Regions from separate parts of the Xanthomonas cerealis pv. cerealis genome, predicted to be linked through region 1. Evidence: riboswitches for the same ligand, from Rfam matches in the RefSeq annotation. Region 1 holds a riboswitch; the other holds the start of a gene.
The links. Region 1 has a riboswitch for cobalamin ahead of metE (5-methyltetrahydropteroyltriglutamate--homocysteine S-methyltransferase). Riboswitches for the same ligand answer to the same signal wherever they lie in the genome.
Positions count from the first base shown of each region.

Region 1 (4,357 bases):
AAGCCAAATTCTTGATTTTTCGGGGTGAATCTGGTCTGAACTTTTCCCGCAGCAGCCGGAGGCGTTCAGTGAAATGAACTTCCGCTTCCATTCTTGCGAGCCGTTCCTGCCGTTGCCCGGCCCGCCTCGGCAAGGCTCTGCCGCTTCTGCCGCAGCGGCGCAGACTGCCGCGGCAAGCTGAACAAAATAACTGAACGGGCTTCCAAAAGGGAAGCGCGGCATTCGTCTGGACAGCTTGCGTTGGGTAGCGACGTGCGCGTGGCCCGCGAACCGCCGTGCGTACCCACACGTCGCTACGCCGCGACGCGGGGGGTTCCCTCGGTCACAAGCAACGCCTGTTCCAGCAGCGCCCAGTCCGCGCCCGGCCTGTGCGCGCCCTCGCTGAGTATCTGGCGGAACGCGCGGCCGCCCGGCTGGCCGTGGAACAGGCCGAGCAGGTGGCGAGCGATGTGCTTGAGGGCGACGCCGTCGGCCAGGCGCGCCTCGACATAGGGCCGCAGCGCGCGCAGCAGCTCGGCGCGGGGCCGCGGCATAGCGCCGGTCAGGGCCGCGTCCAGCCGGTGCAGCACGTAAGGATCGTGGTACGCAGCGCGGCCCAGCATCACGCCATCCACGGCATCCAGCTGCGCCCGCGCCGTGTCCACGTCGGCCAGCCCACCGTTGAGCACGATCTGCAACTGCGGGCGCTCGCGCTTGAGCCGGTAGGCCCAGTCGTAGCGCAGCGGCGGCACCTCGCGGTTCTCCTTCGGCGACAGGCCCTGTAGCCACGCGTTGCGCGCATGCACCACGAACAGCCCGCAGCCGGCGGCGGCGACCTGATCGACGAAGCCCAGGAACACCGCGTAGTCGTCGTCCTGGTCCACCCCGAGCCGGCACTTCACCGTGACCGGAATGTCTACCGCCTGCACCATCGCCGCCACGCAGTCGGCGACCAGCGCCGGCTCGCGCATCAAACAGGCGCCGAAACGCCCGGCCTGGACCCGGTCGGACGGGCAACCGCAATTGAGATTGATCTCGTCGTAGCGCCACCCCTGGCCGATCCGCGCCGCCTGCGCCAGCAGCGCCGGATCGCTGCCGCCGAGCTGCAGCGCCAGCGGATGCTCGACCGCATCGAAGCCCAGCAGCCGCGCGCGATCGCCCAGCACCACCGCATTGGCGTGCACCATCTCGGTATACAGCCGCGCCGACGGCGCCAGCAGCCGGTGGAACACGCGGCAATGGCGGTCGGTCCAGTCCATCATCGGCGCGACGGACAGGGGCAGGGAGGCGGCGTAGGCCGCGGACAGGTCGGAGGGCGGGAACGGAAGCGTCATCAGGCGTGGCGGTGTGCGCTGTCGCCTGCTGGCGGAAGCGTCAGATCATTGGCTTTCGGATCAATAGCTTACACGCTCGCCGTGAATGTTGCCGGTGAACGCCGGCGAATTCACTTGGCGCTTGACCCGCCGCCGCATCCGGCCTATCGTGCGCTCGCCGAAGGTATCCATCGCTTCATTCGGATGAAGGGATGGATTTAAACGGGAATCCGGTGAAGGCCGGCGCCGCAAGCGCCTGCCCATTCCGGAGCTGCCCCGCAGCGGTGAATGGAAACGACCTCCGTCAATGGCACTGGGCCGGCGCATGCCGGCCTGGGAAGCGGCGGACAGTAGGCGCGCAGCCGGCACGGTGCGCTCGTCCATCAGCCCGAATACCGGCCCCGGCCGGAGGACCTGTGCGTCCTCCGATTCGACCTGGCGCCTCCGCGGGGAGGCGGCCGGAAGCCGTGCCGTGGCCCTGCGCCGCGCCGCGCTCTTCCGCCTGCCCGCGTGGCGCCGGTTCGCCCGCGGGGGCGAAGGTCGCTGGCGTGGCGGGCGTCCCGTGCGAACGGGCGGTCGGCGCGCGGTTCCTTCGTTCCTCAATGCCTATGACCGCAATGAGGAAACGCAAATGACGATCGTGACCAACCTGGGCTTCCCGCGCATCGGTGCGCGGCGCGAGCTCAAACGTGCGCTGGAAAGCTACTGGCGCCGCGAAACCGATGAGGCAAGTCTGCACGACACGGCGCGGCAGCTACGCCAGCGGCACTGGCAACTGCAGGTCGAGGCCGGGGTGGAGCTGCCGCCAAGTAACGACTTCAGCCTGTACGACGCGATGCTCGACACCGCGTTCCTGGTCGACGCGATCCCGCAGCGCTACCGCGCACTGGCCGATGCCGATCCGCTGGCCGGCTACTTCGCGATGGCGCGCGGCACGCAGGAAGGCGGGCTGGACCTGCACGCGCTGGAAATGACCAAGTGGTTCGACACCAATTATCACTACCTGGTGCCGGAACTGGCGCGGCGCCAGCACTTCCGCCTGCGCGGCGACAAGCCGCTGGCCGAATTCCTGGAAGCCAAGGCGCTGGGCATCACCACGCGACCTGTGCTGATCGGGCCGGTGACCTTCCTGCTGCTGTCCAAGACCGTGGACGGCAGCGATCGCTGGGCGCTGCTGGACAGCCTGCTGCCGGTCTACGCCGAACTGCTGCAGCAACTCGACGCGGCCGGCGCCAACTGGGTGCAGATCGACGAGCCGGCGCTGGTGCTGGACCTGGACGAGGCCGCGCGCGAGGCCTATCGCCGCGCCTATGCGTTCCTGGCCAAGGCGCCGCGACCGAAGCTGCTGCTGACCACGTATTTCGGCGAACTGGGCGACAACCTGGAGCTGGCCGCGACGCTGCCGCTGGACGGCCTGCACGTGGACCTGGTGCGCGGCGTGGCGCAGCTGGACGCGGTGCTGCAGGCGTTGCCGGCCGGGCGCGTGCTGTCGGCGGGGTTGGTCAACGGCCGCAACGTGTGGCGCACGCCGCTGGAGAATGCGCTGACCCTGGCGCGCTACGCGGCCGGGCATGTCGGCCACGAGCGCCTGTGGCTGGCGCCGTCGTGCTCGCTGCTGCACGTGCCGGTGGACCTGGAACAGGAAAAGGCGCTGGACCGCGAACTGCACGCCTGGCTGGCCTTCGCCAAACAGAAACTGCAGGAGTTGCGCACGCTGGCCGACGCGCTGCAGGAGTTGCCGCATGCGCAGGCCGAATTGGACGAGGCGCGCGAGGCGTTGGCCACGCGGCGTTCCTCGGCGCGCGTGCATCGCCCCGAGGTCGCACGCCGGGTGGAGGCGTTGAGCGAGGACGCCGGACGCCGCCAGTCGCCGTATCCGCAGCGGCGCGACGCGCAACAGGCGGCGCTGCAGCTGCCGGCCTACCCGACCACCACCATCGGCTCGTTCCCGCAGACCGCGCAGGTGCGGCAGGCGCGCGCGCAGCACAAGGCCGGCAAGCTCGGCGATGCCGAGTACGACGCGTTCCTGGCCGCCGAAACCGAGCGCTGCGTGCGCGCGCAGGAGCAGATCGGGCTGGACGTGCTGGTGCACGGCGAGTTCGAGCGCAACGACATGGTCGAATACTTCGGCGAGCAGCTCGACGGTTTCGCCTTCACCAAGCATGGCTGGGTGCAGAGCTACGGCTCGCGCTGCGTGAAGCCGCCGATCATCTACGGCGACGTGCAGCGGCCGGCGCCGATGACGCTGCGCTGGACCCAGTACGCGCAGTCGCTGACCGACAAGCCGATGAAGGGCATGCTGACCGGGCCGGTGACGGTGCTGCAATGGTCGTTCGTGCGCGACGATCAGGAACGCGCGCAGACCTGCCGGCAGATCGCGCTGGCGCTGCGCGACGAAGTGCGCGACCTGGAGGCGGCCGGCATCGGCGTGATCCAGATCGACGAGCCGGCGATCCGCGAGGGCCTGCCGCTGCGCCGTGCCGACTGGCAGGCGTACCTGGACTGGGCCGTGCAATGCTTCCGCATCGCCGCGGCCGGGGTGCGCGACGCCACCCAGATCCATACCCACATGTGCTACTCGGAGTTCAACGACATCATCGAGGCGGTGGCGGCAATGGACGCGGACGTGATCTCGATCGAGACCTCGCGCTCGCGGATGGAACTGCTCGATGCGTTCGTGCGCTTCCGCTATCCCAATGCGATCGGCCCGGGCGTGTACGACATCCACTCGCCGCGCGTACCCAGCACGCAGGAGATGGTGCAGTTGCTGGACAAGGCGCGCGCAGTGCTGGATCCGCAGCAGCTGTGGGTCAATCCGGATTGCGGGTTGAAGACCCGCGGCTGGCCGGAAACGCGCAACGCGCTGGAAGCGATGGTGGCCGCGGCGCGGCAGCTGCGTGCGCAGCAGGCGCAGGCGGCGTAAGCAAGCGGCTTGAGCCGATGATGCCCGGCGTGCTGCACGCCGGGCATCGCCGCGCAGTGCATGGTTCATGCGCCGACGCTGGAAACAGGCTGCCCTGCCCCAATGTACTGCGCAGTGCGGTAAAGCATCCGCTGCGCAGACA
Region 1 covers NZ_CP038228.1:4,102,633-4,106,989, reverse strand. Annotated here, with positions in the region: gene dusA (tRNA dihydrouridine(20/20a) synthase DusA) at 294-1,313, opposite strand; cobalamin riboswitch at 1,457-1,710, shown strand; gene metE (5-methyltetrahydropteroyltriglutamate--homocysteine S-methyltransferase) at 1,924-4,215, shown strand.

Region 2 (4,357 bases), 860 kb from region 1:
CTGGTGGACAGCGGCGCCGATATCGCCGAAGCGCTCAATCGCACGCTGGCCGAATTCGGCCTGACGCGCGTGCCCGAGGCCACCGTGCTCGGCTGGATCGGCGAGGGCGTGCGCAAGCTGGTCGAAGCCGCGTGGCGGCATGCACACGACGCCACCCCGATCGATGCGGTGATGCCGACCTTCATGCGCCACTACGAAGCCTGCCTGCTGCGCAGCCCGGGCCTGTACCCGGGCGTGGCCGAGGCGCTGGCACAGTTGCGCGCGCGCGGCGTGACCCTGGCGCTGTGCACCAACAAGCCGTCGGCGTTGGTGTTGCCGTTGCTGCGCCATCTTGGCGTGGCCGATGCGTTCGCCGCGGCGCTCGGCGGCGACAGCCTGGCCGAGCGCAAGCCCAGCCCGCTGCCGCTGCTGCACCTGGCCCAGCAGTTCGCGCAGCCGCCGGCGCGTTGCCTGATGGTCGGCGATTCCGGCACCGACCTGCAGGCCGCGCACGCGGCCGGCATGCCGGCCGCGCTGGTGCGCTACGGCTATCCGCGCGACCTGGACCTGGCCGCGGCGGACGTGGTGCTGCTGATGGACGACATGCGCGAGTTGCTGGCGTTGGGTTAAGGCTGGCTATCGCGCGCATGCCGCTGCAATCGACCCGACGACCGCACCAAGGGCTGCGCGGTCCGGCGCAGCCCTTCGCCACTCAGCGCGCCGCCGGCGCGTAGCGCAGGGTCAGCGCGTACTCGCGGCCCGGCTGGTTGTACCAGCTGATGGTCTGGTAGTCGCGATCGAACACGTTGCTGGCCTTGGCCTGCAGCGTCCAGTCCGGCGCGAACGCGTATTCCACGCGCAGGTCCAGCGTGCCGTAGCCGGCCAGGCGCACGCTGTTGGCCGCGTCGTCGTAGCGGTGGCCGCTGCCGGACGCGGTGACGCCGACCTTGACAGGGCCGAAGCCGCGATCCACGTCCAGCCGTGCGGTGTCCTGCGCGCGCCGCGCCAGCCAGTTGTCGCGGTTGGCGCCGTCGCTGCGGTTGCGCGGATCGGCATGGCTGAGCTGCGCCGACAGTTCCCAGCCGGCCAGCGTGGCATAGCCGGTCAACTCGGCGCCGCGGATCCGCGCCTTGTCCACGTTGACCGGCAGGAAGCTGGCGGCGTCGTAGGAGATCAGGTCGTCGACGCGGGTCTCGTAGACGTTGAACGTCCAGTTCCAGCTGTCGGCGTACTGCGCCACGCCCAGGTTGCCGCTCTTGGACTTCTCCGGCTTCAGTTCCGGATTGCCGGAGAACGGGTAGTACAGGTCGTTGAAGGTCGGCGCCTTGAAGCCGGTACCGAGGCTGGCGGTGAGCTTGAAGCCGCCGCCCAGCGCCAGGCCCCAGCCGAGGCTGCCGGTGGTGTGCTGGCCGAACTGCGCGTTGTCGTCGCTGCGCACGCTGGCCTGCACCTGCTGCGCGCCGAAGCGGCCCTGGTACTCGGCGAACACGCCGGTGTTGTCGCGCTGGTCCACGTCGTAGGCGGTGGTGCCGGTGACTTGCTCGCGCTGCCAGTCGGCGCCGGCGCTGAGCAGGTGGCCCTCGGCCAGGCCGAAATCGCCCTGCAGCGATGCGCTGTCGCGGCGGCTGTCGAAGGTGCTGACGAAGCTGCGCGTGTCGCTGCCGGCGGCATGGTAGTAGCTGTCGGCCTGGTCGCTGTTGCGGCCGAGCTGCGCGGCCAGGTGCACGCGCTCGGACGGGGTCCAGTCGAGCTTGCCGCCGACCACCTGCTGGGTGTTGTCGGCCTCGTTGCCGGCGAACAGCGCATCGCCGTCGTACTCGTTGCGGCTGTCGATGTTCAGCGCCTGGCCTTCGATGCGCAGCGTGTCGCTCAACGCATAGCCGCCGCGCGCGCTGAGCGAGTTGTTGCGGTAGCCGTCGCGGTCCGGCTGGTCGACGAAGCAACCGGCGAACAGAGTAGCCGAGCCGTTGCAGGCGTTGATGCCGTCGGTGTTCTGGTAGCCGCCCTGCACCGACAGCCAGCCGCGCTCGCCGCGGTTGCTGAAGCCGGCGCTGGCCTCACGCAGGCCGTTGCTGCCGGCGCCCAGGCTCAGGTTCTGCTGCAGGCCCTGGCCGCCGCGGCGGGTGAAGATCTGGATCACGCCGCCGATCGCATCTGAGCCGTACAGGCTCGAACGCGGGCCGCGCACGATCTCGATGCGCTCGATCTGGCTCAGCGGCAGGTCCTGGAACGCGGCCAGGCCCGCGCTGGCCGAGCCGATGCGCACGCCGTCCACCAGCACCAGCACGTGGTCCGATTCGCTGCCGCGCAGGCTCAGCGTGGTCAGCTTGCCGAGCCCGCCCTGGTTGGACACGCCGATGCCGGCGCGGCCCTGCAGCAGCTGCGCCAGCGACGTGGCCTGGCTGCGCTCGATCTCGGCGCGGTCGATCACCTGCGCCGGGACCACGCTGTCCTCGACCGAGATCTGCGTCCGGGTGGCGGTGACCACGACCTGGTCCAGGTCGGTGGCGGCATCGGCGGCGAGCGCCAGCGAGGGCAGGGACAGGGCGGACGCGATCGCGACCGAAAGCAGGCGGGACGACATGGGGCAACTCCGGCGCGCGGGCGCGCTGTGACGGCAAAGAAGTCGCGACGGAAGGTGCAAGCGGACGGCGCCAGACGCGGCGCGGCACGCCGCAACGCCCTCCGCATCGCAACCAGTGGACTGCAAGGCCGGTCTCCGGGCTGGCGATCTGGGAGTCGGACTCCCGGCTGCGACGCCTTCCCATGCCAGGCACAGTGGCGTAAGTCGTCAGCGCGGATCGCTTACCGTTGCGGGGGCAGCGCCGGCCTTGTCGCAAGACGCACCGGCTTCCCGTTTCAACCTGCAGGCCGGAGCCGGCGGGTCACCTTGACGCGGCGCGATTGTACGCGATCGCCGCTGCGGCGCACGGATCAGTTGGCGTCGCGCTCGCCTGTGTGGCCATCCCCGTCGGGTTCTTGATCGGCGTCGTACGCATGGCCGCCGGAGGCGTCGTGCGCGTCCTCCGCATAAGGCGTGTCGCTGCGGTCGCCGTCGCGGTCGAAATGGGTGGTCGCCACCGGTCCGGCCACCGGCAGGCGGCGTTGCGCCGGCAGTTGCGCCGCCGCGGTTTCCAGTTCGCCGAGCAGTTGCGCGCGCCGCGCCTCGGGCAGTTCCTGCCAATGGCAGCCGGTCAGCGCACCTTCCAGCGAGTACAGCAGGTTGAGGCTGGGCTTGAAGCCGGCACGCTTGACCTTGAGGAATGCGCCCACCGCACCGGCGGCGTTCAGATCCTGTTGCGTGCGCAGGCCGACCTGGCGCAGCCAGGCCGCGCTCTTGGGACCGATGTTGCGCAGCTTCTCGGTGCTCATCGCCGGCTCATCGCAGCGCGTCGACGAAGACCTGGGCGATCGCCTCCAGGCCGTGCTGGTCGTCGGCGTCGAAGCGCGCCAGGTCCGGGCTGTCCAGGTCGAACACGCCGACCAGCGCGCTGTCGCGCAGCAGCGGCACCACCAGCTCCGAGCGCGAGGCCGCATCGCAAGCGATATGCCCGGGAAAGGCCGCGACGTCGTCGATGCGCTGGGTCTGGCCGGTGCTGGCGGCGGCGCCGCACACGCCTTTGTGCAGCGGGATACGCACGCACGCGGGCAGGCCCTGGAACGGCCCGACCACCAGTTCCTTGCCGTCGTACAGGTAGAAGCCGACCCAGTTCAGCCGCGGCAGCGCGTGGTACACCAATGCCGCCAGGTTGGCGGCATTGGCGATGCGGTCGGGCTCGCCGCTGACCAGGGAACGGGCCTGCGCGAGCAGTTGAGCGTACTGTTCCGGCTTGCTGCCGGTGAGCGAAGAGGAAGCGAACATCAGGCGAGTCTAGCAGCGGCCGCTGGCGGCCTGTGCGCCGGCGTCTGGCCCGGCTATCCTGCGCGCCCGCGCCGCATGCGCCGACCTCGAGGATCCTGCAACGATGAGCGTCCCCGCCTTCTATGTCACCGGCACCGATACCGGCATCGGCAAGACTGTCGCCAGCACCGCGCTGTTGCATGCGCTGCGCGCGCACGGGCAGACGGCAGTTGGTATGAAGCCGGTCGCCAGCGGCTGCGAGCGCAGCGCGGACGGCTGGCGCAACGAGGACGCGCTGGCGCTGCAGGCGGCGAGCCTGCCGCGCCCGGACTACGCCAACCTCAATCCCTACGCCTTGCCGCTGCCGCTGGCGCCGGAACTGGCGGCCGCCGACGCCGGCGTATGCGTGGAACTGGAGCCGATCGTCGCCGCCTTCGCGCGGCTGCGTGCGCAGGCCGACGTGGTGGTGGTGGAGGGCGTCGGCGGCTGGGCGGCGCCGCTGTCGGCGACCCTGGAGCAGGCCGATCTGGCGCGCGC
Region 2 covers NZ_CP038228.1:3,243,849-3,248,205, reverse strand. Annotated here, with positions in the region: gene gph (phosphoglycolate phosphatase) at 1-609, shown strand, start outside; gene btuB (TonB-dependent vitamin B12 receptor) at 692-2,563, opposite strand; cobalamin riboswitch at 2,673-2,887, opposite strand; gene E4A48_RS14320 (TfoX/Sxy family protein) at 2,914-3,351, opposite strand; gene E4A48_RS14315 (GAF domain-containing protein) at 3,359-3,841, opposite strand; gene bioD (dethiobiotin synthase) at 3,945-4,357, shown strand, end outside.
Region 2: linked by a shared signal. The riboswitch ahead of btuB (TonB-dependent vitamin B12 receptor) and the one ahead of metE (5-methyltetrahydropteroyltriglutamate--homocysteine S-methyltransferase) in region 1 are both predicted to bind cobalamin.